DNA from 4 places in the Herbidospora sp. NBRC 101105 genome. Region 2 is predicted to be linked to each of the others. Evidence: riboswitches for the same ligand, from Rfam matches in the RefSeq annotation. Region 2 holds a riboswitch; each other region holds the start of a gene.

Region 1 (7,742 bases), on a different contig from region 2:
CCACACGGGCCTGCGCGTGGCCCAGCTCGACGACGTCCAGACCCTGGCCCTGGTCCTCGAACTGCGCGACCTGGCCGCCGCCCGCGACGAACGCCCGGGAGGCGCGATCGCCCGGCTGATGGAGTACGACGAACGCAACAACGCGGGCCTGGTCGAGACGCTGGAGGCGTGGCTCGACGCGCTGGGCGACGTGGGCAGGGCGGCCAACGCCCTGTTCATCCACCCGAACACGTTGCGCTATCGGCTCAAGCGGGTCACCGAGGTGGGCGAGATCGACCTCACGGACCCGGAACAGCGGTTCGCGGCGATGCTCCAGCTCCGCATCCTGGCCCCCCGCTGAGTCAGACGGTGTCCCAGTTGAGCAGCGCGATGCCCCGGAAGCCTTCTCTCGGGTTCTCGAACCGGGGGAGGGCGCCACGCTTCAGCAGCCCCAAAGCCTCGTGAGCTGCCTGAAGACGGTGTTGGAATCGGCGGGGATCGGTATAGGTCAACGCCTGCCACAGACTGATCGCCTCGCGTTGGGCATCGACGGCCTCTTCGGCGCGGCCCACTCTCGCCAAACTCGCGGCCAAATTGCCGAGGGCGATTCCGAGTGTCTTCTCGTAGACGTCGTCTTCATCGGCGAGCGATCGCGCGACGGCCACCATTTTCTCGTGGGCGTTCAGCGCCTCTTCATCGACTCCGCTCCGTACGGCGCAGGCCGCATATATCGCGAGGGAAACGGCCTGCTCATGCCGGAGAATCGTATGGTCGGCGGTGTTCTTCTTCAGTAGCTTCCGCCAGGTTCGACAACTCCGTCGGTGATGGTCCCACGCCGCCGGAAGGTCGTCGTCGCTGTTCGACAAGAGGATTCCGGTGAAGGTGTGCGCCCGGGCGAGGTGTGATCCGAAGCGTGCCGGATCCTCTCGCGCCAAACTCTTCCAGATGCGAACCGCCTCGACGTGGGTCAACGAAGCCAGCCGGAAGCGAAGGAGTTCGGCGTCGGCCAGCTGCAGGTACATGCCCATTGTTCGCAGTGAGGCGGACAATCTGCCCTTCGGCTCCCGGTGTCCTTCCACTACCAGACCATGCCAGAAGGCGATCGCGGCCTGGTGGCGTCGCCTGGCCCCGGCGATGTCGAACGTGGGCCAGACCGCATCTCCGAGGCCGATAAGTTCCGTCGCGAGAAAGTGCTGCGCGACGAGTGGATCGGCGGTCGTCCTGATCTCCATAATGGCCGTCCTCGCGTAGCCGTCTTTCCGGCCTCATTATCAATGTATGAACAGCTGGTTCGGCCTCTACTATCCGCATGTGCACGTCCGCGATGTCGGATGGCTGAAGACCGTTTCCCTGTATTTGGATGGCCTCTATCGCTTTGAAGACGCCTCGGCACTTGATTCGCTGCCAAGAATCGACCGTACCGAGCTCGCGCTGGTTCGTGAGGGGTTCCTCAAGTCGGTCAGACCGCCACGCGCCGCCGTGGAACAGGCGGCGAACCGGTTCGCGACGGCCCTGGCCGACATCGACCTGACCCGGTTCGAGGTACCACCCGAAATGGAACACCGAGCGGTGATCAGGCCTTGGGAGCTCGACCGCACGCTCGCGCGGTGGAAGATCGCGCCGTCGCTCACCGAGTTGCTCCTCGAGACGTCGACCGCCCGAGAGGCCGGAGAGGGGCGACTGACGATCGATCCCGTGCTGGCGCACGCTTACCTGCTCATCCTGGGCGCGGAGCTGGCCCCGCAGCTGGGCGCCGTCCCTCTCGCCGACGACGCTTTCGGGCAGGCGACGATCGGTATCAGCGCGAGAAGGCTCCTCGCCGGGCTGACCGGGCAGGCACCGCCGCCGGCCAGGGACGAGGAGGTGCGGACCTTGCTATTCGATCTCGCCATCACCGCCGCGTATCCGCGAGACCTGCGGGATCTGCCTGTTCACCGGATCATCGACTTCAGGGAGCGTTACGTCGGCGAGCGGGTGAGATTCCGGTTGGCGCTGGACAAACTGATCGAGGAATCGCGGCATCTCGACGGGATCTCCGAACCGGGGATTCTGGCCGACCACCTCAGGGCCTGTTACGAGACCCAGGTGGCGCCGGCCGTCAGAGAACTGGACAAGGCCATGCGAGGACTCCGGATCGACACCGTTCTCGGCACGATCAACGTCCAGGCGGCCGCGCCCGCCGCCGTCACCGGTTCGCTGGCGCTGATGGCGCTGCAGCCCTCCGCGACCGCGGCCGTCGTCCTCGGCGCGGGCGGGCTCGCCATCGGGGTGTGGGCCTCGGCGAGATCCGTTCGCAGGCAGCGCGGCGCCACCCTCGCGGCATCGCCCTACAGCTATCTCTTCCACCTGCACCACGACCTCGCGCCGAGCGCCGTCGTGAGGCTGGCCCATCGAAGTGCCGCCAGATTCTCCGACGGCGATTCGCGGCGGTGAGGTCGGCTGGAGGACGTGACAGATCCGCCCACCGCGCAGAGCACGGCCCTGGCCGCATCGAGACCCCGGTCGAGCCGTCCCGGATTCACGCCCTCTTCGTATTCGGCCGGCCACCACCAGGAGATCTCGGCGAGGAGCGGCCCGCGACGGGCGACGAGGAATACCCGTTCGGCGACTTCTGCCAGTGAGGTCGGGGTATCGGGGGAGGAAGCGGGGCCGCCGTCGACGTCCACTGGTAGTTCGCCGCGAGGAGCAGGACCGCCGGCAACGGGATCCACTTCAGCGATGCCGCGTGCACCATTGCACGTGCAGTTCCGCCAACGAAAGGCGGCGGTCGGTGTAGCGGAACCGGCCGACCCCGAGCTCGGCGCAGCAGTGGGCGCCGGGGTCCTCCGCGCGGTGTGCCGGGCACTCCTCGACCAGGCCGCGCAGCTGCTCCATCTCCAGTTCGAAGGCGCGGCGGCTGCCGGTCAGGAACAGGGTGTCCGCCGCGACGTCCGAGTGGAGATGGTCGCGGAAGCCGCGATGGCGCTGCCGGCCGTCGTCGCCGGGCGGCCGCCACGCCGTCGGCGGGAGCGCCACCCGATGCGGACGCCCCGCGCCCAGCCGGGCCCTGACCTGCTTCCAGCGTGAGGCCGGGAAGCCCAGCCGGTGGTGCAGCAGCACCAGATCGAGCAGCCGCTCCTCGTTGGCCGAACCGGCCGGGCGGGCCTTGCGGAGCGGCAGGTAGACCAGGGTGTTCGGCGACCGGGCGGCCAGCCCCCAGGCCATCGCGACCGTCAGGGCCGTCGCGCGGTCGACGTTCAGTTCCGCGCTCCAGGTGCGTTCGAAGAGCATCCCGTGCCGGGCGGGCCGCGCCGGCCGGATCACGCGGTAGGTGTCCCGGCCCAGGCGGACCTCGCTGATCAGTGTCGGCCAGGTCTGGTCGGCCAGTCGCATCCGCACCCCGTTCTCGTGTCCAGGAGAGCAGGGTAGAAGGCGGTGTGTCCGCGTGCCGACCGGTTTTTCCCCGTATGAGACGATGCCCCGGACAAGGCGACGGCGGACGAGGAAACCGGTGTGAATCCGGTGCGGTCCCGCCACTGTGATCGGTGAGCGACTCCCGAACGCGCCACCGCCCCCTGCGGGCGGGAAGGCCGGGACGAGCGTCGACCCGAGAGCCAGGAGACTCACGCGGTCGCCTCCTCACGAGCCGGGGCGGATCTCCCCGAGAGAGGACGGCGCCGGTGCGGGTCACCGTGTGCCGGGACTGCTGCTGCGGCAGCGCCCGGAAGGTTCCCCATCTCGACCACGACGAGCAGATCCGGCTGCTCGGCGAGGTCGCCGAGGTGCGGGTGACCGAGTGTCTCGACGTGTGCGACCAGGCCAACGTCATCGTCGTCCAGCCGACCCCCGAAGGGCGGGCCGCCGGGGGCCGGCCGGTGTGGCTCGCGTTCGTCAACGACGGCCACGCCACCGCCGACGTGGCCGACTGGATCCGCGCGGGTGGTCCGGGGCTGGCGCCGCTGCCGCCGATCCTCGAACTGCACCGCTTCAGCGGGCCGCGCCGCTGACGCGGGCCACGGCCGCCACGACCGGCGCCGCGCCGTCTTCGGCCGCCACCCCGGCCGCGAGGGACTGGGCGCGGCGCCGGTAGACGGGGTCGGTGACCGCGGTGGTGAGCGCGGCGGCCAGGCGTGCGGAGGTCAGGCGGCGGAAGGGGAGCGCGGCCGGGGCCACGCCGAGCGCCGTCAGGCGGGCGGCCCAGAAGGGCTGGTCGTGCTTGACCGGCACGGCCACCGCGGGGACCCCCGTCAGCAGCCCGATCCCGGTGGTGCCGGCGCCGCAGTGGTGGGCGACGGCGGCGACCTGGGGGAACAACCAGTCGTGCGGCACGTCGCCGACCGCCAGCACGTCGTCGGAGAGTTGCCCGTGCACGCCGGTCTGCAGCACGCCGCGCAGCCCGGCCGCTCGCAGCGCGCCGACGGCCAGTTCGGTGTACCGCTCCGCCCGGGTGCCGGCCAGGCTGCCGAAGCCGACGAAGACCGGCTTCGGGCCCGACGCCAGGAAGTCGCGCAACCGAGGATCGGGCCGCCACCCCGGCGGCCGGAACGGCCACCAGTATCCCGTCACCTCCAGTCCCGTCCGCCAGTCGGCCGGACGCGGCACCACCAGCGGGCTGAACCCGTGGAAGACCGGCCAGCGCGTGGTCTCCCGGCGCAGGTAGAGGGCGCGCGGGGGCATCGGGGGCAGCCCGAGACGGGCGCGGATGCTCGTGCTCAACCCGGCGACCAGCGGCCCGGCGGCCGGCACCTCGAACGCGAGCCGGGCCGCCCTGCGGTTCCCCCAGCGGCCGAGCGAGCGGTGCACGACGCTCATGACGGGCGGGAAGTCACCCGTGGGGTCGATCGGCTGCAGGTGCACCCCCATGCTCGGCACGCCCATGGCCTCGGCGACGTGACACGCCGGCGTGCCCGCGACACCGGTCAGGAGGAGGTCGGCCCGCTGTCCGGCGAGCCCGGCCAGGCCCTCGACGAGCTGCTCGCCGTAGTGCCTGAAAGCGCTGATGGAGAGCAGGGAGAGCGGGTCTCCCGGAAGCGGCAGGTAGTCGAGGCCCGCCTCGGTCACCAGGTCCCGGTACGGCTCGTGCGCGGCGATGGCCACCTCGTGCCCGGCCTCGCGTAACCGTGCCCCGAGCCCCGTGTACGGCGCCACGTCCCCGCGTGTGCCGACGCCGACGATCAGAATTCGCATGCGACCCTCCTCTTTTGTCATACAGTCGCATGACAAAACAGTTTTTACCATGCACTCGCATGAGAAAAATGGCGGGCAATGCCGAAGATCGTCGACCACCACGCCCGGCGGCGGCACATCGCCGACGCCGTGCACCGCATCGTCCACGACAAGGGGATGGAGAGCGTCAGCCTGAGAGAGGTCGCCGCCGAGGCCGGGATGTCGATGGGGGCGGTGCAGTACTACGTCACCACGAAGGAGCAGATGCTGCTGCTGGCGCTGGAGCGCATCGGCATGTGGATCGGGGAGCGCGTCGCGGCCGTGACCGCCCGCCAGCCGACGCCCCTCGACGTGCTCCGCACGACCGTGCTGGAGCTGCTGCCCCTCGACGAGGAGCGCCGCTTCCTCAACCGCGTCGGGCTGGCCTTCCAGGCGAGCTCGGTGGTGAACGAGAACCAGGCCGCCGCGATGCGGCTGGGATACGCGCACCTGCTGGCCTTCCTCGCCGAGCAGATCAGGGCCGCCCAGGCCGCCGGTCAGCTCGACGCCGGCCTGGACGCGGGCAAGGAGGCGAGCATCCTGTACGCCTTCGCCCAAGGCGTCGTGAACGCCGCCCTCGTCGGCCACTACACGCCGCAGGAGGTCACCGCGCTGCTCGACGAGCACCTGGGGCGTATGTCCGCAGGCCCGGTTCCTATGATTTGAACATGTTCAAAATCGTGATGCCCGGCGGAACCGGTCAGGTCGGCACGATCCTGCGGCGCGCCTTACGCGCGGCGGGGCATGACGTCGTCGTCCTCACCAGGCGGCCGTCGCGCGACGGCGAGGTCGGCTGGGACGGCGCGACGCCCGGCCCCTGGGTGCAGGAGATCGACGGCAGCGACGTCGTGGTGAACCTGGCCGGGCGCAGCGTCGACTGCCGGTACACCCCGGCCAACCTGCGGGCGATGATGGACTCCCGGGTGGACTCCACCCGGGCGGTCGGCGCGGCGATCGCGGCCGCCGCCCGGCCTCCCCGGGTCTGGTTGCAGATGAGCACCGCCACCGTCTACGCCCACCGCCTCGACGCGCCCAACGACGAGGCGACCGGCGTGATCGGCGGCGGCGAGCCCGGCGTCCCCCGCTACTGGGCTTACAGCGTCGAGATCGCCAAGGCGTGGGAGGCGGCGCAGGAGCGGGCCGAGACCCCCGGCACGCGCAAGGTCGCCCTGCGGTCGGCCATGGTGATGGGCCCCGATCGCGGCGGCGTCTTCGACGTCCTGTCGCGGCTGACGCGGATCGGTCTCGGCGGCCCGGTGGGCGGGGGTGCGCAGTACGTGTCGTGGATCCACGACGCCGACTTCGTCCGGGCCGTGGAGTTCCTCGTCGATCGCGACGACCTCACGGGGCCGGTCAACCTGGCCGCGCCCGGGCCGCTGCCGCAGCGGGCGTTCATGCGCGTCCTGCGGAGGGCGTGGGGCGTGCCGGTCGGGCTGCCGGCCACCCGGTGGATGGCGGAGGCCGGCGCGTTCGTGCTGCGTACCGACACCGAGTTGCTCTTGAAGAGCCGCCGGGTGGTGCCCGGCCGGCTGCTCGGCGCGGGCTTCACGTTCGAGTACCCCGACTGGGAGCACGCCGCCGGCGACCTCGTGCGGCGACGGCGGCTTACCTAAAGATCGCCGCCTTCTGAACATTCCGGGCGCCGGGGCCGGGCACGGCTGACAGCGTGAGAGTGGTCGTCGATCTGACCCGGTGCCAGGGCTACGGCCAGTGTGTCTTCCTCGCGCCCGAGGTGTTCGGCATGGGGGAGGAGGTCCTCCGGTACGACCTCGACCCGCCCGACGGCCAGCGCGACCACATCCTCCGGGCGGCGGCCGCCTGCCCCGTGCAGGCCATCCACCTCGACTGGACGGCCATGCGCGCCATGCCCGAGTCGAGGCCGTGCGGGATCCGGTTCGAGGGCCGGATCGTCATCGTCGGCGGCTCGCTGGCGGGGGCGCGGGCGGCCGCGGCGCTGCGGCGCGACGGGTTCACCGGCCCGCTGACCGTCGTCGGCGAGGAGGACGGCGAGCCCTACGACCGGCCGCCCCTGTCGAAGCAGGTGCTCACCGGGCACGTCGCGCCCGAGCACACCAAGCTGCCGAGGGTGCGCCCGGTCGAGGCCGAGTGGCTGACCGGCACCCCGGCCGCCGGTCTCGACGTGGCCGCGAAGAAGGTGCTCCTGGCCGACGGCCGCGAGGTCCCGTTCGACCGGGTCCTGCTGGCGACCGGCACTCGCGCCCGCCCGTGGCCCGACGCGGCCGAGGCCGCGCTGACCGGCGTGCACACGCTGCGCTCCGCGAAGGACGCCGCCGGGCTGCGCGCGGCGCTGGCGGCGGGGCCGCGGCGGGTGCTGATCCTGGGCGCGGGGTTCACCGGCAGCGAGATCGCCTCGGTCTGCCGGGAGCTCGGCCTGCCGGTGACCGTCGTGGAACGCGGGCCGGCCCCGCTGGTGAGCGCGCTGGGCGGCGTGATCGGCGACGTCGCGGCCGAGCTGCAGCGCGAGCACGGCGTCGACCTGCGCTGCGACACCACCGTCACCGCACTGGAGGGCGACGCCGGCGGCCGGTTCCGCCGGGCCCACCTGTCCGACGGCGGCA
Region 2 (7,742 bases):
ATGGGGGTGGGTCATCGACATGGGGGGCCGCCTTCGGGGGGAATCGGTTCCCCTTGAGCCTCCCGAGAACGGCCGTCGAAGTCGGTCCCGCGGGCACCCGACTTGATCGACGGGTCTCCGCCACCGCGGATGGTGGTGCTGGCTACACCCCGCTCAGATAGGCCAGGACCGCCAGCACGCGGCGGTGGCCGCTGTCGCTCGGCGGCAGGCCGAGTTTGGCGAAGATGTTGCCCACGTGCTTGTGCACGGCCCGTTCGGTGACCACGAGCGAGGCCGCGATGTCGGTGTTGGAGTGGCCCTCGGCCATCAGCGACAGGACCTCGCGCTCGCGCGGGGTGAGCGAGTCGATCGGGTGGGCGTGCCGGCGGACCAGGAGCTGGGCGATGACCTCGGGGTCCATGGCGGTGCCTCCCTTGGCCACCCGCTCCAGCGCGTCGACGAACTCCGACACCCGGGCCACGCGGTCCTTCAGCAGGTAGCCGATGCCGCCGCCGCCCCCGGCCAGCAGCTCCGTCGCGTAGGTCTGCTCGACGTACTGGGAGAGCACCAGGATCGGCTGGCCGGGGTGGACGCGGCGGACCTCCACGGCGGCGCGCACCCCCTCGTCGCGGAAGGTCGGGGGCAGCCGGATGTCGACCACGGCGATGTCGGGGCGGTGCTCGTCGACGGCCGTGTGGAACTCCGCGGCGGTGCCCACGGTGGCGACGACCTCGTGGCCCTCGGTGTTGAGCAGCAGCGTGAGGCCCTCGGCCAGCAGCACGCTGTCCTCCACGATGATCACTCGCACGGCAGCTCCACCCGCAGCGTCGTCGGCCCGCCGGGCGGGCTGGTCAGTGTGGTCACGCCGTCGAAGGCGCTGACCCGGCGGCGGATGCCGGCCAGCCCGGATCCGCCGTTCTCGTCGGCGCCGCCCCGGCCGTCGTCGGTGACCTCGGCGGTCAGCCTGTTCTCGGTACGCCGGACGCGCACCCTCGCCTTGCCGGCGGAGCTGTGCCGGGCGACGTTCGTCAGCGCCTCGGCGATCACGAAATAGGCCGCCGCCTCGACCGCCGCCGGGAGCCGCCCGACGTCGGCCGTTTCGGTCTCGACCGGCACCGGCGAGCGGGCCGCCAGCGCCGCGACCGCCCCCGGCAGGCCCCGGTCGGCCAGGATCGGCGGGTACATGCCGCGGATGATCCCGCGCAGCTCGGTCATGGTCTCCTCGGTGCTCAGCCGGGCCTCGGTGATCAGGGCGGCGGCCTTGCCGGGGTCGGTGGCCAGGACACGTTCGGCGATGCCGAGCCGCATGGCGATGGAGACCAGCCGGGCCTGCGCGCCGTCGTGCAGGTCGCGTTCGATGCGGCGCAGCTCGTAGCCGTGGGCGTCGAGCGCCTCGGCCACCCGCTCGGCCAGCCGCACGTGCTGCGGCGTCGCGAGCAGCGACCGGGCCAGCTGCGCCAGCCCGTCGGCGACCAGCGGCACGACCCGGAACCCGACGGCCGCGACCAGCGCCATGAACAACGGGACGGTGACCGCCACCGTCGCCCACGAGTCGAGCGCCCACGGCAGGTAGATGTGGTGGCCGGGCCCGAGCGCGTCCCACCACAGCGGCAGCGACAGCGCCCAGCCGAGCGCGCCCCACAACGCGACCGCCGGGATCGCGCCGAACGGGCCGGTGAACACGTGCTGGGCGAGGAACGCCAGATCCCGCCAGGTCTGCGGGTCGCCCATGACCACGCGCACCCGGGTGAGCACGCCGCCCCTGATCGGGTGGTACGACGCCGTGACCGGCCGGCCGAGCCACGCCCCCGCGTTCCGCCGGGCCAGCGACGCGACGCCCCGGTTGAGCCGGATGGCGTAGGGGAGCAGGAGCAGCCCGAGGTAGGTCGCGGAGACGACGAGGGTGAAGACGGTGACGGCGATGGCCAGCAGGCACAGGGGGACCAGGAGGAGTCCCAGCAGAAGCCGCCCGGTCGCCGTGACGGTCCGCCGCACCATGCGGTCAGCATAGCCTCACGTTCCCGGCGAAAAGGCTGTTGGTAACGTATGGGACGCGTGACGCCGCAGCGAAGTCCGGTGTGAACCCGGCGCTGTTCCCGCAACTGTGATCCCTCCTCCGAGGGTCAGCCAGGTCGCCTGCGTCGTCGCCGACGTCGTCCGCCCTCGTGGAAAGGGTGATCCGTCCCCGGGTCTCTCGTTTCCGGCAACTCCCTTCGGAGGAAACTCGTGAGGCCCCTACGCACGGCCCTCGCGGGCGTGTTGCTGGGTGTCGCCCTGCTGTCCGGCTGCGGCAGCAGTGACACCGCCACCCCCGCCCCCGCCGCGTCCGCCGCCCCCAGCGGCCCCTTCCCCGTGACGGTCCAGGCCGCCAACGGCGCGGTGACGATCGCCGCCAGGCCGCAGCGGATCGTGTCGTTGTCGCCGACGGCCACCGAGTCGCTGTTCGCCATCGGCGCCGGGCCGCAGGTCACCGCGGTCGACGACCAGTCGAACTTCCCCGCAGAGGCCCCCAAGACCGACCTGTCGGGCTTCAAGCCCAACGTCGAGGCCATCACCGCGCGCAACCCCGACCTGGTGGTCGTCTCCAACGACCTCGAAGGCGTGGTCGCCGGCCTCGGCAAACTCGGCGTGCCGGTGCTGGTGCTGACCGCCGCCACCAAGATCGACGACGCGTACGCCGAGATCGAGAAGCTCGGCACCGCCACCGGCAACCGGCCCAAGGCCGACGAGGTCGTGGCCGGCATGAAGCGCGAGCTCGCCGCGCTGGCCGCCGCCGCCCCCAAGGCCGAGCTGACCTACTACCACGAGCTCGACGTCACCCCCTACGCCGCGACCTCGACCACCTTCATCGGCCAGGTCTACGCCCTGTTCGGCCTGGTCAACATCGCCGACGAGGCCCCCGACGCGGCGGGCGGCTACCCCAAGCTGTCGGCCGAGTTCGTCGCGAAGGCCGACCCCGACCTGATCTTCCTGGCCGACGTGAAGTGCTGCGGGCAGAACGCCAAGGCCCTCGCGGAGCGGCCCGGCTGGGGCGGCCTCAAGGCCGTCGAGAACGGCGACGTGGTCGAGCTCGACGACGACGTCGCCTCCCGGTGGGGCCCCCGCGTGGTCGACCTGGCCAGGGCCATCGGCGCCGGGGTGGCCAAGGCCGCGGGCTGATGGCCGAGATCATCTCCACGGCCGGGGCTTTTTCCCGAGGACTGCCTCCGGAAGGGCGAACTGATCGCGCGGCCCTGTTCCGGAGGTTCCGCAGGGCGGGGGCGCCGGCCGGTCGCGCCGGTCTCTGCCGGGGCTTTCCCGCAGCCGCCTTCAGAGCTGCCCGCTGATGCGCAGGGGCGTGATGTTCGCGGGGGCCGCCGTCGTGCTGGCGGCCTGTATGACCGCCGGGCTCATGGTCGGCGCGGCCGGGCTGCCCCTGAAGGGTGTGGTGCTAGCGCTGGCCGACCGGTTGCCGTTCGTGTCGGCCCACTCCGGGCTGACGCCGCTGGAGACCGGGGTGCTGTTCGAGCTGCGGCTGCCCCGGGTGCTGCTCGGCGCCATGGTCGGCGGGCTGCTGGCCGTCGCGGGCGCCGGGTACCAGGGCGTGTTCCGCAACCCGCTGGCCGACCCCTACCTGCTGGGGGCCGCCGCCGGGGCCGGGCTGACCGTCACGCTGGTCATCGTGGCCGTGGGCGACGGGGCGGCGGTGCCCCTCGCGGCCTTCTGCGGGGCGGCGGGCGGGGTGCTGCTCGCGTACGGGCTGGGGCACACCGCGACCCGGGGCGGCGGCACCGCGACCCTGGTGCTCGCGGGGGTGGCGGTGACGTCGTTCCTGACCGCCGTCCAGACGTTCCTCCAGCAGCTCAAGGTCGAGGAGCTGCAGCGGGTCTACGCGTGGATCCTCGGCGACGTCGGCGGCGGGTGGGAGCAGGTCGTCATGTGCGCGCCCTACGCCGTGGTGGCCGCCGCGATCCTGCTGCTGCACGGGCGGCTGCTCGACGTGCTCTCGGTCGGCGACGACGAGGCCTCCTCGCTGGGCGTGCGGGCCGGGCGGGTGCGGCTGGTCGTGCTGGTCGCGGCCTCGCTGGCGACCGCCGCCGCCGTGTCGGCCGGCGGGCTGATCGGGTTCGTCGGCGTCGTGGTGCCCCACGCGGTCCGGCGGCTCGCCGGGGGGTCCTACCGCGTGGTGCTGCCGCTGTCGCTGCTGGCGGGCGGGGCGTTCCTGGTGACGGCCGACCTGATCGCCCGGACCGTGCTGGCCCCCGCCGAACTGCCCATCGGGGTGGTCACCGCGTTCGTCGGGGCCCCGTTCTTCGTCACCATCCTGCGGGCCACCCGGAAGGTGGAGACGTGACCGTCGAGATCACCGGCGTGGGCGTGGAGCTCGGCGGGCGGCCGGTGCTGCGCGGCGTGACGGCCACCGCCCGCGAGGGCCGCTGGCTGGCCGTCATCGGGCCCAACGGGGCCGGGAAGTCGACCCTGCTCAAGGCCGTCATGGGGCTGCTGCCCTGCACGGGGCTGATCACCGTCGCAGGCCGTCCGGTACGCGACCTCGCGCCCCGCGACCGGGCCCGGCTGCTGGCCTACGCGCCGCAGAGCCCGCTGCTGCCGCCCGACATGACCGTCCACGAGTACGCCCTGCTGGGGCGCACGCCGTACATCCCCTACTGGGGGCGGGAGAGCGCCCGCGACACCGAGACGGTCCGCGCGGTGCTCGACCGCCTCGACCTCACCGGCCTGGCCGCGCGGCCCCTGGAACGGCTCAGCGGCGGCGAGCGCCAGCGGGTCGTGCTGGCCCGCGCGCTCACCCAGGAGGCGCCCGTGCTGCTGCTCGACGAGCCGACCACCGCGCTCGACCTCGGCCACCAGCAGCAGGTGCTGGAGCTGGTCGACCGGCTGCGCCGCGACGACGGCCTCACCGTCGTCAGCACCCTCCACGACCTCACCCTGGCCGCCCAGTACGCCGACGACCTGCTCCTGATGAGCGGCGGCACGGCGGTGGCGGCCGGCGGGCCCGGCGAGGTGCTCACCGAGGACCTCGTCACCCGCCACTTCGGCGCCCGTGTGACCATCGGCGCCGGCCCGGCCGGACGGCCGGTCGTGCACCTGCGCCGTCCTACTGGGTGAACTTCACGCTGCTGATGATCGTCGTGATCGTCGTGTCGTCACACTTGGCCGTCGGGCAGAAGAACGTCATCAGCGCCGACGGCTGGCCGGTGCGGGTCACCAGGTAGGTGCGGAAGTCGAGCCGCCCCACGCCGGACGCGTCGCTCAGGAAGCCGCTGACCTTGAAGCCGGGCTGCCCGCCCACCGTCGTCGGCGACGGCGGCGCCGGGATCGACACCACTCCCGGCAGGGTCGCCTGGAGGCCCGCCTGGACCGACTCCAGCGCGTCGCTGGCCGAGATCGTGTCGGTGGTCTGGGCGACCACGCCGCTCGACTTGTCGGGGGAGCCGGTGATGATCGGGTTGACCCCCGACCAGTCGGGGTTGCCGGGCACGCTGAACAGCGCGTCGAAGGCGTCGGCCGAGGCCGCGATGGTGACGTGCTGGTCGGAGTAGTCCTTGCGGGTCCAGGTCGACGGATGGTCGAAGCTGTAGGGGGCCGCGACGTTGCCCGGGAAGGTGTCCCACGACGCCTGGCCGTCGCCGCCGCTCTGGCTCACGACGTAGACCGCGCCCGCCGCGATCAGGCCCAGCGCCAGCACCCCGCCGATCACCGGGACCAGCGGGAACCTCTTGTTCTGCGGCACCCCGGCCGGGGCCGTCGCCACCTGCGACACCCGCGAGGGGTACGACGGGTGCGACGGATGCGTGTAGGGCGGGTTGGAGACCGGGTTCTGGTAGACGGTGCCCGGAGGCTGCGACGGCCACGACTGCCGGGGGCCCGAGATCGGGCTGGGCAGGTCGCCCTCGGTGCCGCTGATCGCGTCGCGCAGGGCCGACACGAACGCCGTGCACGTCGGGTAGCGGTCGAGCGGCGACTTCGACAACGCCCGCGACAGCACCTGGTTGACCGCGTGGGGCAGGTCGGGACGGTAGGGGGTCAGCGGCGGCGGGTCGTGGGAGACGTGCGCGTAGAGCAGCGCCAGCTCGGTGTCGCGCTGGAACGGCGGCAGCCCGGCCAGCGCCTCGTAGACGACGCACGCGAAGGCGTAGCCGTCGGCGCGGCCGTCGACCGGCAGCCCCCGGATCTGCTCCGGCGCGACGTAGCGCGGCGTGCCCATGAAGTGGCCGTGGCTGGTCAGGCCGGTGTCGGCCGAGGAGCTCTTGGTGAGGCCGAAGTCGGTCAGGTAGACGTGGTCGTTGCCGGTGACCAGGATGTTGGCCGGCTTCACGTCGCGGTGCACCAGCCCGTTCGCGTGGGCCTCGTCGAGGGCCGAGGCGATCTGCGAGAACAGGTGGTTGGCCCGCGCCACCGGCAGCGGGCCGTTGCTCTGCACCAGCTTGCGCAGGTCGCTGCCGCCGTCGACGTAGCGCATCGCGATGAACAACATCCCGTCGTGCTCGCCGGCCTCGTAGATCGGGATGATGTGCGGGTGGTCGATCGAGGCCACCAGCCGCGACTCGCGGACGAACCGGTCGCGGAACCGGCTGTCCTCGGCCAGCTGCGGGGCCAGCACCTTGAGCGCGACCGCGCGGCCGAGCCGCTGGTCGCGCGCGCGGTAGACGGTGGCCATGCCGCCCCGGCCGACCACCGCCTCGATCGTGTAGTCGCCGATCCGCTGACCCACCAGCGCCGGCAGTTCAGCGCTCATGGCGCGTCCGACGGATGACCGCAGAAGCCGCAGAACCGGTGGGCGTGACCCAGCCGCATGCCGCACTGGGTGCAGAACTTCTTCGACGCCCCGCCCGGGTTCGAGCCGGGGTCGGAGACGTGCGGCCGGCCTCCCGCAGGCGAGATGTCCATGACGGGCTGCCCGGGATTCGGAGTGCGGTAGACCTCCGTCTGGGCCGGCCATGACGTGACCAAGGCGTGGTTCTCCCCCGATGTGTCCTGCTGATCCACCCCGTTGCGCCGGCGCCGCAGCAGGAACGGCACCGACCCGGCCACGACGGCCCCCACGAGCACGACACCCCCGGTGATCCAGATCCACGACGCCACCCCCGGCTTGGGCGCCGGGACGGGGACGGGCGCGGACTGCTTCTTCGCCGCGTCCTCGGCGGTGTTCGCCTTGGCCTTCGAGATGCGCAGGTACTCGAGCGCCACGGCGTGGTCCTGCCGCAGGGTGAGCACCTGCTGGAGCACCGGCGCCGCGTTGCCGTAGAGCTTGTTGTGGTAGGCGGCGAGCGCCTGTTCGTAGACGACGTCGACGGGTCCCCGGCGGGGCGTCACCCCGGCCGCCACCAGGGCGGTGCGGATCTCGTCGACGGGCGTCACGGTCGCGGGCAGGCTGCCGCCCCCCGACAGCACCCCGACCACCTCGCTCTTCCCGTCGTCGATCACCGCCGCGCCGATCGCGCCTGCTTCGATGAGTTTGTCGATTTTGTCACGTTCCGCCGCTTTGAAGTTGCGGCTGCCCGGCGGGTCGAAGTGGGCCGTGTCCATCTTCGGCGGCGCCTTGGCCGACGGGCGGGCGGCCAGTGTCATGACGTCGACCGACTCGACCTGGGCGCTGATCGTGGTGCCCATCGGCACGGTCGGCAGGTTGTTCTTCGGACCCGCGTTGACCTTCAGCACCGCCGGGGCCGACGGTGCGTCGCCCGCCGAGAGCACCTCGGCGTCGAGGCCCTCGGGCAGGGGCGGGTCGAGATAGGGGAAGGCGGTCACCTTCGTGTCGACCG
Region 3 (7,742 bases), on a different contig from region 2:
CTGGGACCGCAACACGCCCCTTGAGGAGACGATGCGCACCCTCGACGACCTGGTGCGGGCCGGCAAGATCCGCTACATCGGCTTCTCCAACACCCCCGCGTGGGTCGTCGCCCAGGCCCAGACGACGGCCCTGCTGAGAGGCTGGACCCCACTGATCGCCCTCCAGGTCGAATACTCCCTGCTGGCCCGCACGGTCGAGGGCGAGATCGCGCCCCTCGCGTTGGACCAGGGCCTGGCCCTGACCCCGTGGAGCCCCCTGAAGAACGGCTTCCTGTCCGGCAAGTACCGCCGGGGCGTCGAGGTCGCCGACTCGGCCCGGACCGCCTACGTGGGCGGCCCGACCGAGGAGGAGTACCGGGTCATCGACACCGTGGCCGCGATCGCCGACGAGGCCGGCGCGTCGTCGGCGGCGGTCGCCCTGGCGTGGCTGCGTGCCCGCCCCGGCACGGTGGTGCCGATCCTGGGAGCCCGCCGGGTCGACCACCTGGAGAACAACCTCGTGGAGGTGGCCCTTTCCGAGGAGCAGCTCCGCACCCTGGACGAGATCTCCGCCCCCACACTGGGCTACCCGGCGGCGGTCAACGGAGAGGTGCGCGCGATGCTGCAGTTCGCCGGCACGACCGTCGACGGAGAATCGTCGACGGTCTATCCGCCGCTGCTCCAGAGCTCGGTGCGATACTGACGCAGAATGGGCGAATGGAATACAGGTTCGTTCCCTTTGACGACCAGCCGTGGCACGAAATCATCCCCGGCCTTTTCATGGGCGGCCATTTCCGCAACGACTCCGGCGGCCTGCTCCCGGTGATCGTGGCCGACGAGTTCGACGTGGTCATCAGCATGATCCGCCTCGACGGCCACGGCCCGGGAACCTCGGCCGTCCACCACGCCTGCCACGTCCCCGACGGCCAACTGACCCCGGCCGAGATGGCCGAGGTCCGCGCGATGTCCGACCTCGCCGCCGAGGCGGTGCGGTCGGGGCGGAAGGTCCTGGTCAGGTGCAGGGCGGGCTACAACCGCTCGGGCCTGGTCGTGGCCCAGACCCTGCTCCTGCTGGGTCACGGCCTGGACGAGGCGATCAATCTGGTGCGGACAAAACGCTCGTCGTTCGCCCTGCACAACCCGCATTTCGTGGAATACCTGAACGCCGGTACATGAGAAAGCGCCCGTCCCCCGGGGAAGAGGACGGGCGCTTCTGATTTGCGAAAGGTGTTACTCGACGTCCACGACCGGGCTGCCCGGGCGGCACCGCTCGGGGAGCGGCTCCGTGTTGCACCCCGTCAGGATCCGCAGGATCTGCGGGTCGTGGTCGGAGGCCTGGTCGGAGAACTCGGCGTTGATGTGCACGACGCCGTAGGCGTAACCCTTGATGTTCGGGGTCACCAGGATGTGGTCGAGCGCCTGCGAGTTGCCGTCGAAGATGTACGAGTACCGCTCACCGGCGGGCAGGTCGTTGATCAGCGCCTTCAGGAGCGCGCCGTTGTCGGTGAGGGTCGAGACGGCGGGTGAGAACTGGTAGTCGTTGATGTCGCCCAGGACCACCGCGCGGGCCTGGCCGCCGCTCTTGGCGTTCAGGTCGGCGATGAAGTTGCGCACCTCGGTCGCCTGCGCGATGCGCTGGACCTCGGTGGTGCGGTTCGGCGGCTGGACGGCGGCCGAGTGGGGGTGGTCGCCACCCTTGCTGTTGAAGTGGTTGGCGACGACGAAGAGCTGCTTGTTGCCGTCGTACAGGAACTCTCCCACGAGCGGCTTGCGGCTGGACGACCACGCCGACGACGTCGGGTTGATGCGGCCGGGGCTGGCCGACAGGTAGACCTGGTTGCTCGTCGGACGCTCGCGCAACACCGTCACGGCGGTGTCGGCGTCGCCGCCCGGACGGTCCACGAAGGTGGTCCGGGCCGGGTTGAACAGGAAGACCTGGCGGATGTTGCCGCCGGGGGCGCCGCCGTCGGTGCCCTCGTTGGGGTCGATCGAGCGCCAGTCGTAGGTCGGGCCGCCGGCCGCGACGATGGCCGCGATGAACTTGGCCACGGTCTGGTCGGCCGCCACGGTGCCGGTGGCGGTGCCGTTGTTGTCCTGGATCTCCTCCAGGGCCAGGATGTCCGGCGTGCCGAGGTTGACGACCACGGCCTCGGCGAGGCGCTGGTACTTCGCCGCCGAGTCGCCGACGGTCAGGTTCTCGACGTTGTACGTCGCGATCGACAGGTCGCCGGCCTTCTTCGCCGGGGTCACCTTCTGGCGCTTGAGGCCGCCCTCGGTGATGGCGCCGAGCTGGGTGGCCTGGAGGACGTAGCCGCCGAAGCTCTGGTAGTCGATGACGCCGGTGGTGCCGGCGGCCAGCGTCGAGCCGACGTTGGCCGCGGGGGCGCCGACGAGCGACTGGATGAAGAACCGGCCCGCGTTGTTGTCGGCGTAGTCGAGGTAGATGTGGCCGCCGCGCGGGGTCGGGTTGTGCGCCGGGTCGAAGGTGACCCACAACTCGCCGAACTCGGTGTTGACCGGGCTGACCAGCTTGGTGGTCTCCGCGACGGTGGCGCGCATGCCCTCGTGGACCTCCAGCCAGTCGAGCACGTACGACGACGGCTCCAGCGGCTGGGCCTCAAGGGAGCCCGACTTGGTGTAGGCCGGGGGCAGGTCCACGGTCACCGGCGCGGGCAGCGGGTTTCCGCTCGACAGCTTGACGGTGCTGACGGTGCCGCCGAGCTCGGTCAGCGCCTGCGAACCCGTGGCGGGGCGATACTCGGTGACGCGGCCGGAGGCCAGCACCGAGTCGCCGGGCACGACCGTCGGCGAGGTCGTGCCCATGAAGACGAAGATGCCCTCTGAGGTCAGCGGGTCGGCGTCGACCGACGGGTCCTGCATCCAGTAGCCGCGCGAGCTGCCGGTGGTGCGGACGGCGGTGACGATGCCGGGCACGTTGGTGACGTTCTGGCCGACGATCGGGGAGATCCGGCCGCTGCCCTGGATGTCGTGGATGCGCACGGCGCCGGGCGTAGGGTCGGTCGGGCCGCCCGTGTCGGTCGCGGTGACCGTGGTGCCGGCCGAGTTGGTGGCCTTCGGCACACCGGCGGTGAAGTCGACCGAGTTGTTGTCGGTGTCGGTCATAGCGCCGGACCGGGCGGCGGCCGTGGTGTTCGACAGGCCGGGGGCCGCGAGGGTCTCGACGTTGGCGGTCGCGCCGTAGCCGACGAGGTCCTTCACGTTCGGGGCGGTCGCGCAGGAGGTGCCGCAGCCGACCAGCGGGACCTGCGCGGTGACCAGCGCGACGACACCCGAGGTGGCCGACATCGGGATCGAGCCGGTGGCGTCGGGGGTCGGCAGGCTCAGCGTGCCGCCGGCGCCGGGCGCCTGCTGGACCAGGTACTTGCCGTGGGCCGGGATCGTTCCGCTCAGGTTCGTCATCTGGAAGACGGCACCTGCGGCCGAGGCGTATTGAACGCTCCAACCGGACACGTTGATCGGGCTGCCGGTGAGGTTCGCCAGCTCGATGTAGTCGTTCTTGATGGTCGCGCCCGAGTTGCCGCCACCGCCGTAGACGCCGGAGATGACGACGTCGGTCGAGAGGGCGCTCGCGGGAGCCGGGACGGTCGTCAGGGTGGCCGCGACCGCTAACGACAGACCTGCCGCAGCGATCAGGCGGCGTGCTCTGGGATTAGCCACAGGTGTTCTGCTCCTTGGGGGAGATGGTCTCCACAGAGCATGGTGGCACCGCATATGCCTTGGAAATGGCACATTCTGCTACTACCGAGGAGTTCGCCGTTTCTTTCCGTGACGTTTCACTTCGCCCAGGTCCGCGACGTGGACAAACGGCTTTCTGACGACACTCGTGGACGGATCACCGACAATCCCAGTCGGCTAGAACGAGGTCGACTCTCCGGGCTCCAAGAGGTGCAGCCGGTCGGCGAGTTCGTACTTCTCGAAGGCGTCCAGCAGGTCGGCCGGGCCCTCGGTGAAGTGCTGCCAGCCCTCCATGTGGACGGGGATCACCACCTCCGCGCCGGTGATCAACGTCGCCTCCACCACCTCCTCGGCCGTGAAGGTCAGGAAGCCGTCGAGCAGCGGGGTCCGGGCCGCGCCGGCGAAGAAGACGCCGGCGTCCATCGGGCCGAGCCGTTCGGTGATCTCGCGGGTCGCCTCAAGCGAGGCGTTGTCGCCGCTCACGTAGATCGCCGGTAGATCGAAGGCGGTCAGCACGAAGCCCGTCACCGGGCCGGTGAGATCTTCCGTGCCGGGTGGCCCGTGGCGGCCGGGCACCCACGTGATGCGGAGGGAGCCGCCGTCGGGCCGCTCGAAGGTCCGGTGTTCCCAGGGCCGCAGGCCGGTGATGTCCTCACCGAGCCGTTCGGCCGCCTCGGGCGTGGTCAGCACCTCGGGCACCTCGTCGAGCAGGGCCCGGCCCGAGCGGTCGAGGTTGTCGGCGTGCTGATCGTGGGAGAGCAGGACGATGTCGAGATCGCCCAGTTCCTCCGGGGAGACGGCCGGGCCGGTGGTCTTGATGAGCGTCCGGGTGCCGCTGGGGATCGGTCCGGGCGCGTCGAAGGCCGGATCGGTGAGCAGCCGGAGGCCGCCGATCTCCAGCAGCGCCGTGGGCCCGCCCACCAGTCGCACGGTGCAGGTTTTCCGCTCCATCACCCCATCCTGCGCACACTCCGCCAGGGGGATTCGTCCGGGGGTGCCGGACACCACATGTTGATGTGACAGCCGATCTCGATCCCAGATATGGTGTCTCACGCGTTGGTTCGCCCCGCCCGCCAGCCGGGGCGCCGTAAGAGGGAACCCGGTGGGAATCCGGGACTGCCCCGCAGCGGTGAGTGGGAACGAAAGCCGTCAATCGAGCACTGGGCTGCCGAAGGCCTGGGAAGCGACGGCCGGTAGGCGCTTCGCGACGAAGCACGCCCGCGAGTCCGAAGACCTGCCAATCGCGTTTTGGTCCGAGGCCGCGTGGGACGGCCCCGCCCGGTGCCCTCGTGCCCGCGCGCCTCGGTGAGTTCGCGAGGAGAGGACGAGGATGCGCATCAAGAAGCGCGACGGCTCGCTCGAACCGGTCGACGTGACCAGGATCGTGGCCGCGGTGGAGAGTTGTTCCGGCGGGCTCGACGACGTCGAGCCGCTGCGGGTCGCCACCAGGACGATCAGTGGCCTGTACGACGGCGCCACCACCGCCGAACTCGACCGTCTGTCGATCCAGACCGCCGCCGAGATGATCGGCGAGGAGCCGCAGTACTCCCGGCTGGCCGCGCGGCTGCTGGCGGCGTACATCCGCAAGGAGGTCGAGGCCGACACGTTCAGCCGGTCGATCAAGGAGGGCCACGCCCTCGGCCTGATCGGCGACACCACCGCCGCCTTCGTGGCCGACCACGCCGACCTGCTCGACGCCACGATCGACACCGGCAACGACCGGCGGTTCGAGTACTTCGGCCTGCGCACCGTGTACGACCGCTACCTGCTCCGCCACCCCCAGACCCGGCTCCCCGTGGAGACCCCGCAGTTCTGGCTGCTCCGGGTGGCCTGCGGGCTGGCGCGCACGCCCGAGGAGGCGGTCGAGCTCTACCGCCTGATGTCGTCGCTGTCCTACCTGCCCAGCTCGCCGACGCTGTTCAACTCCGGCACCGGGCACACCCAGATGTCGTCGTGCTACCTGGTCGACTCCCCGCGCGACGAGCTCGGCTCGATCTACGAGCGGTACGCCCAGGTCGCCCACCTGTCGAAGTTCGCCGGCGGCATCGGCATCTCCTGGTCGCGGGTCCGGTCGAGGGGGGCCCTGATCAAGGGCACCAACGGCCACTCCAACGGCATTGTGCCGTTCCTGCGCACCCTCGACGCCTCCGTGGCCGCCGTCAACCAGGGCGGCCGCCGCAAGGGCGCCGCGTGCGTCTACCTGGAGCCCTGGCACCCCGACGTCGAGGAGTTCCTGGAGCTGCGGGACAACACCGGCGAGGACGCCCGCCGCACCCACAACCTCAACCTGGCGAACTGGATCCCCGACGAGTTCATGCGCCGCGTCGAGGCCGACCAGATGTGGTCGCTGTTCGACCCGAACGAGCTGCCCGAGCTGCCCGACCTGTGGGGCGAGGCCTTCGACGAGGTCTACCGCAAGGCGGAGCAGGACGGCCGTCAGGTGCGCCAGATCCGCGCCCGCGACCTCTACGCCAAGATGATGCGCACCCTGGCCCAGACCGGCAACGGCTGGATGACCTTCAAGGACACCTCGAACCGCACCTGCAACCAGGCCGCCGAGCCGGGCAACGTGGTGCACCTGTCGAACCTGTGCACCGAGATCATCGAGGTGTCGAACGACGAGGAGACCGCGGTCTGCAACCTGGGTTCGATCAACCTGGCCGCCCACCTGGCCGACGGCGGCATCGACTGGGCCAAGCTCCGCCGGACCGTCAAGACGGCCGTGGTCTTCCTCGACCGCGTGATCGACATCAACTACTACCCGACCAAGCAGGCCGCGGCGAGCAATCCCCGCTGGCGTCCGGTCGGCCTCGGGCTGATGGGGCTCCAGGACGTCTTCTTCGCGCTCCGGCTGCCCTTCGACTCCCCTGAGGCGAAGGAGCTCTCCACCCGGATCTCCGAGGAGATCTACCTGACCGCTCTGGACACCTCGGCCGACCTCGCGGCCGAACACGGTCCGCATCCGGCGTACCAGGAGACCTGGGCCGCCCGCGGCAGGCTCCAGCCCGACCTGCACGGCCTCAGCCCCGAATGGACCGCGCTCCGCGCGAAGATCGCCGAGTACGGGCTGCGCAACTCCCTGCTGATCGCCATCGCCCCGACCGCGACCATCGCCTCGATCGCGGGCTGCTACGAGTGCGTCGAGCCGCAGGTGTCGAATCTCTTCAAGCGCGAGACGCTCAGTGGAGAGTTCCTCCAGATCAACAACGCGCTGGTCGCCGAGCTCAAGGCGCGCGGCCTGTGGACGGAGCCGATCCGCACGGCCATCCGTCAGGCCGAGGGCTCGGTCCAGGGCATCGCCGAACTGCCCGGCGAGATCAGGACCCTGTTCCGGACCGCCTGGGAACTGCCCCAGCGGGCGCTGGTCGACATGGCGGCGGCGCGCGGCCCGTACATCGACCAGAGCCAGTCGCTCAACCTGTTCATGGCCAGCCCGACCATCGACAAGCTCTCGTCGATGTACCTCTACGCCTGGAAGTCGGGCCTCAAGACCACCTACTACCTGCGCTCGCGCCCCGCGACGCGCATCCAGCAGGCCACCGTGCCGGTGCTGACCGCCGCCGAGGTCTGCTCCCTGGAGAACCCCGAGTCCTGTGAGGCGTGCCAGTGATGCTGCTCGACCCCGGCATGAGCCTGACCCTGCGCCCGATGCGCTACCCGGCGTTCTTCGAGCGCTACCGCGACGCCATCAAGAACACCTGGACCGTCGAGGAGGTCGACCTCCACTCCGACCTCGCCGACCTGGGGAGGTTGTCGCCCGCCGAACGCCACCTGGTGTCGCGGCTGGTGGCCTTCTTCGCCACGGGTGACACGATCGTCGCCAACAACCTGGTGCTCAACCTCTACCAGCACGTCAACGCCCCCGAAGCGCGCCTCTACCTGTCGCGGCAGCTCTTCGAGGAGGCCGTGCACGTGCAGTTCTACCTGAACCTGCTCGACACCTACGTGCCCGACGAGCAGGAGCGCTTCGAGGCCTTCGCGGCCGTCGAGAACATCCCGTCGATCAGCCGCAAGGCCGAGTTCTGCTTCCGCTGGATCGATTCCCTGGGCGACCTCAAGAGCCTGGA
Region 4 (7,742 bases), on a different contig from region 2:
AGGGTGTGCTGCTCTACGGCCCTCCCGGTTGCGGCAAGACGCTCATCGCCAAGGCGGTCGCCAACTCCCTGGCCAAGCAGGTCGCGGAGAAGACCGGCCAGTCGGGCAAGAGCTTCTTCCTCAACATCAAGGGCCCGGAGCTCCTGAACAAGTACGTCGGCGAGACCGAGCGGCACATCCGCCTGGTCTTCCAGCGGGCGCGCGAGAAGGCGTCCGAGGGCACCCCGGTGATCGTGTTCTTCGACGAGATGGACTCGATCTTCCGCACACGTGGCTCGGGTGTGTCGTCCGACGTCGAGAACACCATCGTCCCTCAGCTGCTGTCGGAGATCGACGGCGTCGAGGGCCTGGAGAACGTCATCGTCATCGGCGCCTCCAACCGCGAAGACATGATCGACCCGGCGATCCTGCGGCCCGGCCGCCTCGACGTGAAGATCAAGATCGAGCGGCCCGACGCCGAGGCGGCGAAGGACATCTTCTCGAAGTACCTGATCTCCGACCTCCCGCTCCACCCCGACGACCTCGCGGAGCACGGCAGCAGCCGTGAGTCCACGATCGCCGAGATGATCCAGCGGGTCGTCGAGCGCATGTACAACGAGATCGAGGAGAACCGCTTCCTCGAGGTGACCTACGCCAACGGTGACAAGGAAGTCCTCTACTTCAAGGACTTCAACTCCGGCGCGATGATCCAGAACATCGTCGACCGGGGCAAGAAGATGGCGATCAAGCAGTTCCTGGAGACGGGCCAGAAGGGCCTGCGCATCCAGCACCTGATGGCCGCCTGCGTCGACGAGTTCCGGGAGAACGAAGACCTCCCGAACACCACCAACCCCGACGACTGGGCCCGCATCTCTGGCAAGAAGGGCGAGCGGATCGTCTACATCCGCACCCTCGTGCAGGGCAAGCAGGGCACGGAGGCCGGCAGGTCAATAGACACGGTGGCCAACACGGGGCAGTACCTGTAGGGAATTACGAAAACGGCACGTCCTCCCGTTACGGGAGACGTGCCGTTTTTCGTTTGTGCCGCCGTGATTGTCCGTGGGACGCTGTAGCGTTGCCCGTTGTGCGGTATTGGTGCGGAAATAAGCAGGGCGGACTGAAGTGACCGGCGGGGCGTGGAACGGGGACCAGCCCCGACGACCCGATCCGGGACCCGGCGGCGCGTGGCCGGGACACCCCCGGCAGCCGGGCGACGCCCGCGTATGGCCCCACGCGCCCGAACCGCCACAGAACGCCCCTGAGTGGCCTACGGGCGCACCTCAGGGAACGCAGACGCCTTCTTTGGACGGCTGGGGTGCGCCTCAGCCGGGACACGGGCTTGGCGGGCCTGGGCCGGGTGCGGCTCCCACCCAGGGGATGACGTGGCCGCACGGGCCCGAGGGCCCGGCCGTAGACGCCCGGGTGTGGCCCAACGGTTCCGGGGTGGGTGTGTCTCCGCCGGTCGATGGGCGGTCCGGGCCGGGAACGTGGGCCGGGGGCGCGGAGGCGCCGGTGACCGGGCAGTGGCTCGGGTTGGGGGCCGACTCTTCCGTGGCGGCGCCCGAGCGGGAGGCGCCCGCCGGGCGTGGTGGCCGGCGGGGCCGGGGTGCGCCGCCGCCCGCCGTGCCGGGGGCCGAACCGGCGACCGGGCTCGCGCCGCCCGTGCGGCAGCCTCGGCTGGTGGAGCTCGACCTGCTGCGGTTCATCGCCGCGTTCACGGTCATGGCGTTCCACTACATGGCGGCGTCGCGGTCGTTGTGGGACGAGTCGCCCGTCGTGCTGTTCGAGCCGGTCAAGTACGTCACGACGCTCGGCATCCTCGGGGTCGAGCTGTTCTTCCTCATCAGCGGGTTCGTCATCCTGATGAGCGCCTGGGGCCACAGCCTGCGCCGGTTCGCGGTGTCACGGTTCGCGCGGCTCTACCCCGCCTACTGGTTCACCGTGATCGCCCTGTACGTGCTCTACACGTACACGAGCGTCGAGTACTTCAGACCCAACCTGGACACCGTCGGCTACGTGATCAACCTCACGATGCTGCAGGAGGCGTTCGGCGTCATCCCGGCCGGGGGAGTGTTCTGGTCGCTCTGGGTGGAGCTGAAGTTCTACCTCCTGATCTCCATCGTGGTGATCATGGGCGTCAACCTGCGGCGGGCCATGGGGTTCATGTGGGTGTGGCTGGCCGCCGCGATCTTCGCCGAGTGGCTGCAGAACGACCTGGTCACCGAGATCGTCATGCCCCGGCAGGCGCCCTACTTCATCGCCGGCATGGCCTTCTACCTGATCTACCGCGAGGGCTCCACCGTCACCCGGTGGGGGTTCGTCCTGGTCGGCTACGCCTGCTCCCTGTACGTGGCCCTGGAGCGCATCCAGAGCCGGATCGACCTCGTGGGGATCAAGAACTTCCCGGCGCCGCCGCCGGCCGTCATCGCCTGGATCACGGTCATCTACGTGCTCATGGCGGCCGTCGCCCTCGGGTGGCTGCGCTGGGTGCGGTGGCGGGCGCTGACGACGGTGGGGGCCCTCACCTACCCGCTCTACCTGGTACATCAGAACGTCTCGGCGGTACTTATCCCGGGATTCCGGGAATCTATAAATCCGTGGGTGCTCGCCGGGGGCACGATGCTGGCATCGATTCTTCTGTCGTATGCTGTATACCGGCTTGTTGATCGCCCAGGTCAGCGGTTGCTGCGCCGTCTGATGGGCAGGAGCCCAATGGAACAACGCCAGGCATCGGTGCCGTAACTGTCTGGTGGCCGGGCATAGTGAAGGGGCTAGGCTCGGGATATAAACGGCGGAACGACAGGCCATGGGGTGCGCATGACAGTCCGGCGGGTGATGGGCATCGAGACCGAGTACGGAATTTCCGTGCCCGGTCAACCAGGTGCGAATGCGATGGTGACCTCGTCACAGGTCGTCAACGCATACCTGGCGGCCTCGGCCGCGCGCGCCCGCCGCGCCCGGTGGGACTTCGAGGAGGAGAACCCCCTCCGCGACGCCCGGGGTTTCGACCTCGCCCGTGAGGCGGCCGACTCCAGCCAGCTCACCGACGAGGACCTCGGCCTCGCCAACGTCATCCTCACCAACGGCGCCCGGCTCTACGTCGACCACGCCCACCCCGAATACTCCACGCCCGAGTGCACCAACCCCCGGGCCGCGGTCATCTGGGACAAGGCGGGCGAGCGGGTCATGCACGACGCGGCCGTCCGGGCCTCGGGCATGCCGGGCAACGCGCCCATCCAGCTCTACAAGAACAACACCGACTCCAAGGGCGCCAGCTACGGCTGCCACGAGAACTACCTGATGCGCCGGGCGACCCCGTTCGCCGACATCGTGCGCCACCTGACCCCGTTCTTCGTCTCCCGCCAGGTCTTCGCGGGGGCGGGCAAGGTCGGCATCGGGCAGGACTCGCGCGGCGACGGCTACCAGATCTCCCAGCGGGCCGACTTCTTCGAGGTCGAGGTCGGCCTTGAGACGACGCTCAAGCGGCCGATCATCAACACCCGCGACGAGCCCCACGCCGACCCGGAGAAGTACCGCCGGCTCCACGTGATCATCGGCGACGCGAACATGTCCGAGATCTCGACCTACCTGAAGCTCGGCACCACCTCGCTCGTCCTGGCGATGATCGAAGACGGCTTCCTGACGGTCGACCTGTCGGTCGAGTCGCCGGTCGCCGCGCTGCGCGCGATCTCCCACGACCCGTCCTGCAAGCACGTCGTGACGCTGCGGTCGGGCCGGAAGATGACGGCGGTGCAGCTCCAGATGGAATACCTAGAGCAGGCCCGCAAATACGTCGAAGACCGCTACGGCTCCAACGCCGACGAGATGACCAAAGACGTGCTCAACCGGTGGGAGTCGGTGCTGACCCGCCTGGCCGAAGACCCGATGCAGCTCTCGCGGGAGCTCGACTGGGTGGCCAAGCTGGAGCTCCTCGAGGGCTACCGCACCCGCGACAAGCTTCCCTGGTCCCACCCCCGGCTGCAGCTGGTCGACCTCCAGTACGCCGACATCCGGCCCGAGCGGGGGCTCTACAACCGGCTCGTCGAGCGCGGCCGGATGCAGCGCCTGGTTACGGAAGACGACGTGGAGCGTGCTATCGAAACGCCGCCCACCGACACCCGGGCCTACTTCCGGGGCCGCTGCCTGCGGCAGTACAGCGAGTCGGTGGCGGCCGCGTCGTGGGACTCGGTGATATTCGACATCCCTGGCCGCGAGTCGCTGCAGCGCGTTCCGACGCTGGAGCCGCTGCGCGGGACCAAGGCCCACGTGGGCGACCTGCTCGACCGCTGCCGCACGGCGGCCGAACTGGTCGCGGCCCTGACGGGCGACTCGTGAGCTGAGGTCACCTCCAGGCGACGGCGGCTGAGGCCGCGTCCACGCGACACCCACATTTCTGGAAAGCCCGGGGCCATTCGGCACCGGGCTTTCTCGCGTCCGGCTTGGCATGCGGGGGCTGGGGGTGCCTGGCTGTGCTGCGAGGGCTGGGGTGTGGCTGGGCTGCGAGGTTGGGGGTGCCGGGTGGCGGGGTGCGTGGCTGGTTGTCCCGCTTGGGCCGGGGCCTATGCGGGGCTGGCGTTCCGGTTGGGTCTGAGGGATTGGGCGTGCCGGGTGGCGACTCCGTACATCCGGGCTTAAATGCGTCGGCGGTAACCGTTGCCTGGCGGGTGGGGAGGTGGCCACAAGCGGCGCAGCTCTGGCTCGTGGCCGCTCGATGGGTCTCGTTGGAGGCCGGCCTCTGTCCTGTTAAGATGATCTACTTTGTAAAGGGGTCGGGATCATGCCGTCTTGACGGGTTTTGGCATATCGGGGTACGTTCGCCGGGAATTGTGGCGGCGTGAGGGAAACCGGTGAGAGTCCGGTACGGTCGCGCCACTGTGATCCATCGCCGATGGAGAGTCAGGTCACCACCCGCCACGTTGATCTACGACAGGGACGCGCAATCCCGGAGGAGGATCGTGGCGTGAGCCAGATGTCCAGCTCCCCAGTCATTCCCGTTCGCACCTTACTGCCCTGGTCGGCGGCGGTGCCCGTACTGCTGATCGTCGCCTATCTGGTGACGATGGACTCGGCGGGGCTGCTCGCGCAGACCGGTGACTTCCTGCATGAGCTCATGCACGACGGTCGTCACCTGCTCGGCGTGCCCTGCCACTGATGATCAAGGACTTCTTCCTCCGGGGCCTCGGCGCCGGAGCCGTCGCCGGGCTGCTCGCGGGACTCTTCGGGTTCCTCGTCGGGGAGCCCTCCATCGACCAGGCCATCGCGATCGAGGAGGCCGCCGCCGGTGCGGGGCACTCGCACGCCGACGAACTGGTCGGCCGCGGGGGGCAGGTCTTCGGGTTGTTCCTCGCCACCACCCTCTACGGGCTCGTCATCGGCGGGCTGTTCGCGCTCGCCTACGCCTTCGTCAGAGGCAGGTTCGGGCCCGCGAACGAGCAGGCGCTGGCCGTCACGCTGGCGGCCGGGGGGTTCCTGGCCGTCGTGCTCGTCCCGTTCCTCAAGTATCCGGGCAATCCGCCCGCCGTCGGCGACCCGGACACCATCGGGCAGCGGACCGTGCTCTACCTGGTCATGCTCGCCATCGGGCTGCTGGCCCTCGGCGCGGGGGCGGTGATCCACCGGCGGTTCGGGTGGGTCGCGGCCGTCCCGGCGTTCCTGGTGATCGTCGGGGTCGCGTACGCGGTGCTGCCGGGCGTCCAGGAGGTGCCGGCAGGGTTCCCGGCGGTGTTGTTGTGGAACTTCCGGGTGTCGTCGCTGGGCCTGCAGGTCGTGCTCTGGGGCGTGCTCGGATCGGTGTTCGCCCTGTTGTCCGCCCGGCAGCGGGTGCGGGTCTGACCGCGGGCGGGGACGGCGGCCACGCGACCGGCCGCCGCTCCCGCACCGGTTCCACCCTCGCCATGCACGGAGGCGGAGAACCAGAGCCGGTCGGCTCGTGGCGGCTACGGGAACGAGCGGTCATCCGGCGGGCAACCCCTCAGAAGGCCAAGCGGGCGAGTGGTCCAGCGCCACTGATCGAGCAGGAGGCGCTTCGTGAAGGCCGTGCGGGTGACGTTGGTGGCGCATCCCCTGACCGCGAGCCAGCGGGACGGGGCGTTTCCAGTGGCCGATGAGCCTGCCGAGGTCGTCTCGTTCAGCGCGCCGGCCGGGGCCACCCGCGTCGTGCGGGGGCCCGAGGCGCGGTGTGATCTGGTTCCCGGGGCCGAGGTCGTGCCCGAGTTGCGGGACCTCGACATGGGGAGCTGGGCCGGCGTGCGGCTGGCCGACGTCGATCCCTCAGAGCTGGCCCGGTGGGTCGGGGATCCCGGGGCCGTGCCGCACGGTGGCGAGTCGGTGAACGAACTGCTCGTCAGGGTGCGGGGGTGGCTGGGGCGGCTCGACGGCGGGGCGGTGCTGGCCCTCACCCATCCGGCCGTCGTCCGGGCCGCCGTGTCCGTGGCGACGGGGGCGGACCATCGGCGGGTCGACGTGCCGCCGCTCGGGCGGGCGTCGCTCACCGGCGCGGGTGGCCGGTGGAATCTGCGGTTGCAGTGAAAGGAAGTCGGGAGTGACCTATCCGTTCAGCGCGGTCGTCGGGATGGACGACCTCAAACTGGCGCTCGTCCTGAACGCCGTGTCGCCGCAGGTGGGCGGGGTGCTCGTGCGCGGGGAGAAGGGCACGGCGAAGTCGACGATCGTGCGGGCGCTGGCCGAGCTGCTCCCGGCCGTCGACGTCGTGCCGGGGTGCCGGTTCGCCTGTGACCCGGCGGCGCCGTACGGCCAATGCCCCGACGGACCCCACGACGGCGGGAGGGAGACGCGCCGGGCGCGGCTCGTCGAACTGCCCGTCGGGGCGTCGGAGGATCGCCTCGCCGGGTCGCTCGACCTGGAGAAGGCCCTCGCGCACGGGGTCGCGGCCTTCGAGCCGGGGCTGCTGGCCGCGGCGCATCGCGGGGTGCTCTACGTCGACGAGGTCAACCTGCTGCACGACCACCTGGTCGACCTGCTGCTCGACGCCGCCGCGCTCGGCACCTGCTACGTCGAGCGCGAGGGCGTGTCGGTGCGGCACGCCGCGCGTTTCCTGCTGGCCGGGACGATGAACCCCGAGGAGGGGGAGCTGCGGCCGCAGCTGCTCGACCGGTTCGGGCTGACGGTCGAGGTCCGGGCGTCGCGTGACCCGGGGGAGCGGGCCGAGGTGATCCGCCGCCGGATGGCCTACGAGCGCGACCCCGACGGGTTCGCCGCCGACTGGGCCGCCCGCGAGGGGGAACTCGCGGCGCGGATCGCCGAGGCGCGCGAGCGGGTGGAGTCGGTACGTCTGCCCGACGCCGCCCTCAAGCAGATCGCGACCGTGTGCGCGGGCTTCGAGGTCGACGGGATGCGCGCCGACCTGGTCACCGCCCACGCGGCGGTCGCACACGCCGCCTGGGCCGGCCGGGACAGGGTCACCACGCGGGACGTCCGGGAAGCGGCCCGCCTCGCCCTGCCCCACCGCCGGCGGCGCGACCCCTTCGACGCCCCCGGCCTGGACGAGAACAAGCTGGACGAACTCCTCGGCCAGTTCCCGGACGACCCCGACGACACGGACCCGCCCAACGGTCCACAGGGCGAACCTGAGGACAGCACGAACGAGGGCGACCAGCAGCCGCAGGGCGACACGACGGACCAGAGCCGAGCCGACCAGCCCGAGCCGAACCCGGCGGAACAGAGCCAAGCCCATCAAAGCAAGGCAGACCGAAACGCAGCCGATCAAGGCGAGACGCATCCGAGCCAGGCCGATCAGCGCCAGG

The links. Region 2 has a riboswitch for cobalamin ahead of QSK34_RS02060 (ABC transporter substrate-binding protein). Riboswitches for the same ligand answer to the same signal wherever they lie in the genome.
Region 1: linked by a shared signal. The riboswitch ahead of QSK34_RS25030 ((2Fe-2S) ferredoxin domain-containing protein) and the one ahead of QSK34_RS02060 (ABC transporter substrate-binding protein) in region 2 are both predicted to bind cobalamin.
Region 3: linked by a shared signal. The riboswitch ahead of QSK34_RS23180 (ribonucleoside-diphosphate reductase subunit alpha) and the one ahead of QSK34_RS02060 (ABC transporter substrate-binding protein) in region 2 are both predicted to bind cobalamin.
Region 4: linked by a shared signal. The riboswitch ahead of QSK34_RS24640 (CbtB domain-containing protein) and the one ahead of QSK34_RS02060 (ABC transporter substrate-binding protein) in region 2 are both predicted to bind cobalamin.

Annotation. Positions count from the first base shown of each region.
Region 1 covers NZ_BSSX01000006.1:276,465-284,206, forward strand. Annotated here, with positions in the region: gene QSK34_RS25010 (PucR family transcriptional regulator) at 1-340, shown strand, start outside; gene QSK34_RS25015 (hypothetical protein) at 342-1,211, opposite strand; gene QSK34_RS25020 (DUF6236 family protein) at 1,258-2,412, shown strand; gene QSK34_RS25025 (hypothetical protein) at 2,692-3,357, opposite strand; cobalamin riboswitch at 3,417-3,603, shown strand; gene QSK34_RS25030 ((2Fe-2S) ferredoxin domain-containing protein) at 3,639-3,965, shown strand; gene QSK34_RS25035 (glycosyltransferase) at 3,946-5,145, opposite strand; gene QSK34_RS25040 (TetR/AcrR family transcriptional regulator) at 5,224-5,829, shown strand; gene QSK34_RS25045 (TIGR01777 family oxidoreductase) at 5,832-6,776, shown strand; gene QSK34_RS25050 (FAD-dependent oxidoreductase) at 6,830-7,742, shown strand, end outside.
Region 2 covers NZ_BSSX01000001.1:443,366-451,107, forward strand. Annotated here, with positions in the region: gene QSK34_RS02045 (acyltransferase family protein) at 1-21, opposite strand, end outside; gene QSK34_RS02050 (response regulator transcription factor) at 143-787, opposite strand; gene QSK34_RS02055 (sensor histidine kinase) at 778-1,977, opposite strand; cobalamin riboswitch at 2,005-2,137, shown strand; gene QSK34_RS02060 (ABC transporter substrate-binding protein) at 2,206-3,138, shown strand; gene QSK34_RS02065 (FecCD family ABC transporter permease) at 3,305-4,312, shown strand; gene QSK34_RS02070 (ABC transporter ATP-binding protein) at 4,309-5,085, shown strand; gene QSK34_RS02075 (serine/threonine-protein kinase) at 5,075-6,715, opposite strand; gene QSK34_RS02080 (S1C family serine protease) at 6,712-7,742, opposite strand, start outside.
Region 3 covers NZ_BSSX01000005.1:539,573-547,314, reverse strand. Annotated here, with positions in the region: gene QSK34_RS23200 (aldo/keto reductase) at 1-682, shown strand, start outside; gene QSK34_RS23195 (protein-tyrosine phosphatase family protein) at 697-1,155, shown strand; gene QSK34_RS23190 (DUF8508 domain-containing protein) at 1,210-3,657, opposite strand; gene QSK34_RS23185 (MBL fold metallo-hydrolase) at 3,853-4,626, opposite strand; cobalamin riboswitch at 4,717-4,931, shown strand; gene QSK34_RS23180 (ribonucleoside-diphosphate reductase subunit alpha) at 5,006-7,285, shown strand; gene QSK34_RS23175 (ribonucleotide-diphosphate reductase subunit beta) at 7,285-7,742, shown strand, end outside.
Region 4 covers NZ_BSSX01000006.1:194,344-202,085, forward strand. Annotated here, with positions in the region: gene arc (proteasome ATPase) at 1-965, shown strand, start outside; gene QSK34_RS24630 (acyltransferase family protein) at 1,492-2,721, shown strand; gene dop (depupylase/deamidase Dop) at 2,797-4,314, shown strand; adenosylcobalamin (AdoCbl) riboswitch at 4,792-4,934, shown strand; gene QSK34_RS24640 (CbtB domain-containing protein) at 5,003-5,131, shown strand; gene QSK34_RS24645 (CbtA family protein) at 5,131-5,811, shown strand; gene QSK34_RS24650 (histidine phosphatase family protein) at 6,076-6,507, shown strand; gene QSK34_RS24655 (VWA domain-containing protein) at 6,551-7,742, shown strand, end outside.